Regions from separate parts of the Psychrobacillus sp. FSL W7-1493 genome, predicted to be linked through region 1. Evidence: a T-box and tRNA genes for the amino acid it is inferred to sense, from the RefSeq annotation. Region 1 holds a T-box; the other holds one or more tRNA genes.

The links. The T-box of region 1 lies ahead of MKX96_RS08070 (valine--tRNA ligase). A T-box ahead of a tRNA ligase gene usually reads a tRNA of that ligase, here a tRNA-Val.
Region 2: it encodes a tRNA-Val, which carries the amino acid that the T-box ahead of MKX96_RS08070 (valine--tRNA ligase) is inferred to sense. The anticodon was not compared.

What each region holds. Positions count from the first base shown of each region.
Region 1 is NZ_JBBOSB010000001.1:1,595,033-1,597,398, forward strand. It holds gene MKX96_RS08060 (hypothetical protein) at 1-339, shown strand, start outside; gene MKX96_RS08065 (hypothetical protein) at 319-510, opposite strand; T-box leader at 584-810, shown strand; gene MKX96_RS08070 (valine--tRNA ligase) at 856-2,366, shown strand, end outside.
Region 2 is NZ_JBBOSB010000001.1:943,815-946,180, forward strand. It holds rRNA gene MKX96_RS04650 (23S ribosomal RNA) at 1-579, shown strand, start outside; rRNA gene rrf (5S ribosomal RNA) at 701-816, shown strand; tRNA gene MKX96_RS04660 (tRNA-Asn) at 826-900, shown strand; tRNA gene MKX96_RS04665 (tRNA-Ser) at 907-998, shown strand; tRNA gene MKX96_RS04670 (tRNA-Glu) at 1,022-1,096, shown strand; tRNA gene MKX96_RS04675 (tRNA-Val) at 1,119-1,194, shown strand; tRNA gene MKX96_RS04680 (tRNA-Met) at 1,339-1,415, shown strand; tRNA gene MKX96_RS04685 (tRNA-Asp) at 1,419-1,494, shown strand; tRNA gene MKX96_RS04690 (tRNA-Phe) at 1,638-1,713, shown strand; tRNA gene MKX96_RS04695 (tRNA-Thr) at 1,718-1,793, shown strand; tRNA gene MKX96_RS04700 (tRNA-Tyr) at 1,803-1,886, shown strand; tRNA gene MKX96_RS04705 (tRNA-Trp) at 1,895-1,968, shown strand; tRNA gene MKX96_RS04710 (tRNA-His) at 1,994-2,069, shown strand; tRNA gene MKX96_RS04715 (tRNA-His) at 2,105-2,180, shown strand; tRNA gene MKX96_RS04720 (tRNA-Gln) at 2,182-2,253, shown strand; tRNA gene MKX96_RS04725 (tRNA-Gly) at 2,260-2,334, shown strand; tRNA gene MKX96_RS04730 (tRNA-Cys) at 2,341-2,366, shown strand, end outside.

The DNA of each region.
Region 1 (2,366 bases):
GAGTCTGATGGTATTGAAATCGTATGGCTAGTGAATTGTGAATATGAGACGCAACGTCCGAAAACGGAGGAAGTAGTAGCAGAGGTAAGACAAGAAATGATTGAAGAAGTAGAAGAAACCCTAGTCTTAGAGTCTAGTAGCCATAGAGAGGCCTTTGTAAGCAATGAACAGCAGTCCCCACGTACGGTACAGGAACCAGTTCCGGAACAGACTAATGTGACGATTAAAAATAGAGAAGTGGAAAGCCCGGCTGAGGATGATTCTGAGCTACAGTTTATATTTAATTTGGAGGATGGGTATACCAAGCTTTCCTTTCCATCAAATAATGTCCTTAAATAATAGAAAACCAAGAAATGCTAGAAATACTAGCAAGAGAAAATCCCATGTTGTTGGAACAATTAAAACACGAACAAGTTGAAAGCAACCGATTGGTATAATGATTCCTTTCACGTAAAAACGAGTTCTTCGTAACCAGTCGGGCAGTAAATAGGGGTTGTATCCTCTTTTCATAGTGTTTTCCTCCTTTCACAAGACTATGCTTGACGGCATATAATAATATCCTATACAATAAAAACAACTATATATGGATGCTATGAATGGGAAGAGTAAAATGACACGGTTATCTAAAGAAAGGAAACAATTTGCTGAAATGTTTCCGTTAGCCACCATTTGAAGGTAGCCCAAGAGCAGCTTTTGTGAACTAACAGTAGCAATTGCCGGTTTGAAGCCGTTATCTAATTGAGAGCGTGATGTGTTGTATTGCATCTGCGAATAAAGGTGGTACCGCGAACAAACTCCTTCGTCCTTTAGTGATGATAGGAGTTTTTTTATATTCTTTTTTAAGGAGGAAACGATATGACAAATGAGACAACGATGTCAACCAAGTATGATCCGCAGTCAATCGAAAAAGGCCGCTATGAATGGTGGTTAAAAGGTAAATATTTTGAGGCGCATCCAGAAAGTGAAAAGGAACCATATACCATTGTGATTCCACCGCCTAACGTAACAGGGAAGCTACATTTAGGTCACGCCTGGGATACAACTCTTCAAGACATTATTATTCGCATGAAGCGTATGCAAGGATATGACGCTCTATGGCTACCAGGAATGGACCATGCAGGTATCGCTACACAAGCAAAGGTAGAAGAAAAATTACGTGCTGACAATATTTCGAGATATGACCTAGGTCGTGAAAAATTTGTGGAAGAAACTTGGAAATGGAAAGATGAATATGCAGGACATATTCGCAAGCAATGGTCAAAACTAGGTCTAGGCTTAGACTATTCTCGTGAACGCTTCACTTTAGATGAGGGTCTTTCCAATGCAGTAAAGGAAGTATTTGTTAAGCTTTATAACAAAGGCTTGATTTACCGCGGGGAATACATTATCAACTGGGATCCTGCTACAAAAACAGCACTATCTGATATCGAAGTAATTCATAAAGATATACAGGGTGCATTCTATCATATGCATTACCCACTTGCAGATGGTACTGGTTCGATCGATGTTGCAACAACTCGACCAGAAACAATGCTAGGGGATACAGCTGTTGCAGTACATCCTGAGGATGAGCGCTACAAACACTTAATCGGAAAAACGGTGAAATTACCAATAGTAGGCCGTGAAATTCCAATCGTAGCAGATGATTACGTTGATATGGAGTTTGGTAGTGGAGCGGTTAAGATTACTCCTGCACATGACCCAAATGATTTTGAAATAGGTAATCGCCATAACTTAGAGCGTATTTTAGTTATGCATGAAGATGGTTCAATGAACAAAAATGCAGCTAAATATGAAGGCTTAGATCGCTTTGAATGCCGCAAACAAATCGTAAAAGATCTTCAAGATGCAGGTGTTTTATTTAAAATTGAAGAGCATGCACATTCGGTAGGCCACTCTGAGCGAAGCGGAGCAGTAGTTGAGCCTTACCTTTCCACTCAGTGGTTTGTAAAAATGCAGCCACTTGCAGAAGAAGCAATAAAGTTGCAAGAGTCAGAGGGTAAGGTTAATTTTGTACCGGATCGCTTTGAAAAAACGTATTTACGTTGGATGGAAAATATACATGACTGGTGTATTTCCCGTCAACTATGGTGGGGACACAGAATTCCAGCATGGTACCATAAAGAAACTGGAGAAGTGTATGTTGGGCATGAGGCTCCAGCAGACGAAGAAAATTGGAAGCAGGATGAAGATGTTCTAGATACATGGTTCTCCTCTGCGTTATGGCCTTTCTCTACGCTAGGCTGGCCGGATGTAGATAACGAAGAGATGAAGAAGTATTACCCAACAAATGCCCTTGTTACAGGTTATGATATTATATTCTTCTGGGTGTCACGTATGATATTCCAAGGAGTAGAATTTACAGG
Region 2 (2,366 bases), 650 kb from region 1:
GAGTGTAAAGGCAGAAGGGAGCTTGACTGCGAGACCTACAAGTCGAGCAGGGTCGAAAGACGGGCTTAGTGATCCGGTGGTTCCGCATGGAAGGGCCATCGCTCAACGGATAAAAGCTACCCCGGGGATAACAGGCTTATCTCCCCCAAGAGTCCACATCGACGGGGAGGTTTGGCACCTCGATGTCGGCTCATCGCATCCTGGGGCTGTAGTCGGTCCCAAGGGTTGGGCTGTTCGCCCATTAAAGCGGTACGCGAGCTGGGTTCAGAACGTCGTGAGACAGTTCGGTCCCTATCCGTCGTGGGCGTAGGAAATTTGAGAGGAGCTGTCCTTAGTACGAGAGGACCGGGATGGACACACCGCTGGTGTACCAGTTGTTCTGCCAAGGGCATCGCTGGGTAGCTATGTGTGGACGGGATAAGTGCTGAAAGCATCTAAGCACGAAGCCCCCCTCAAGATGAGATTTCCCATTACGCAAGTAAGTAAGATCCCTCAAAGACGATGAGGTAGATAGGTTCGGGGTGGAAGCGTGGCGACACGTGCAGCTGACGAATACTAATCGATCGAGGACTTAACCAAAATGTTTGTTTCTAAGATGTCAGTTTATTCAGTTTTGAAAGAATAATTTTTTATTAAAAAAACACTTGTAATAATCTACATAGTTGATATAATAGAAAATGTCTTTCAGTAATTATTCAAGTCTAGTGATGATGGCGAAGAGGTCACACCCGTTCCCATACCGAACACGGAAGTTAAGCTCTTCAGCGCCGATGGTAGTTGGGGGTCTCCCCCTGCAAGAGTAGGACGTCGCTAGGCGGATATTATTCCGAAGTAGCTCAGTGGTAGAGCAATCGGCTGTTAACCGATCGGTCGTAGGTTCGAGTCCTACCTTCGGAGCCATTTCTAGGAGAGCTGTCCGAGTGGCCGAAGGAGCACGATTGGAAATCGTGTAGGCGGGTAACACTGTCTCAAGGGTTCAAATCCCTTGCTCTCCGCCAGATAGATTTCTCTAATACATAATGGCCCCTTGGTCAAGCGGTTAAGACACCGCCCTTTCACGGCGGTAACACGGGTTCGAATCCCGTAGGGGTCACCATTTAATTTTAAACCAGCATTACGGAGGATTAGCTCAGCTGGGAGAGCATCTGCCTTACAAGCAGAGGGTCGGCGGTTCGAGCCCGTCATCCTCCACCATTATTAATTTAGCAAGTATTATTATCGCGGGGTGGAGTAAATCGCTTCACGAAGAAAGCGATTAACGTCGACGCAAGCGAAGCGTGGAAGACGTAAAACTCACTAAATGCGTAGGATGGTTTAAATTTCATCTAATATTATTGTCGCGGGGTGGAGCAGTTCGGTAGCTCGTCGGGCTCATAACCCGAAGGTCACAGGTTCAAATCCTGTCCCCGCAACCAAATGGTCCCGTGGTGTAGCGGTTAACATGCCTGCCTGTCACGCAGGAGATCGCCGGTTCGATCCCGGTCGGGACCGCCATTTATTATTCAATATGTTAGAGATTTAGGATAAGCAAGCAAATCGAGGAAGCAATCGAACGAAAGAAGGAGCGTACTAAAGTACGTGACTGAATGAGTGAGTGAAGCTGACAAAGAGTTGTACAGCTTAGCGTAAATCGAAGAGGCTCAGTAGCTCAGTCGGTAGAGCAAAGGACTGAAAATCCTTGTGTCGGCGGTTCGATTCCGTCCTGAGCCACCATTACGCCGGAATAGCTCAATTGGTAGAGCAACTGACTTGTAATCAGTAGGTTGGGGGTTCAAGTCCTCTTTCCGGCACCACTGTCTAGTGGAGGGGTAGCGAAGTGGCTAAACGCGGCGGACTGTAAATCCGCTCCTTAGGGTTCGGCGGTTCGAATCCGTCCCCCTCCACCAGTTTTTATAGGGGCATAGTTTAACGGTAGAATAGAGGTCTCCAAAACCTTTGATGTGGGTTCGATTCCTACTGCCCCTGCCAAATAATAAGTTAACTTTGAATAATGGCGGTTGTGGCGAAGTGGTTAACGCACCGGATTGTGATTCCGGCATTCGTGGGTTCAATTCCCATCAGTCGCCCCATATTCTATCTGGTTAGCTCTTTTTTTTATTCTGTGGCGGTCGTGGCGAAGTGGTTAACGCACCGGATTGTGATTCCGGCATTCGTGGGTTCAATTCCCATCGGTCGCCCCATTGGGGTATAGCCAAGCGGTAAGGCAACGGATTTTGATTCCGTCATGCCCTGGTTCGAATCCAGGTACCCCAGTTATTTGCGGAAGTAGTTCAGTGGTAGAACACCACCTTGCCAAGGTGGGGGTCGCGAGTTCGAACCTCGTCTTCCGCTCCAAATTAAGGCGGCATAGCCAAGTGGTAAGGCAC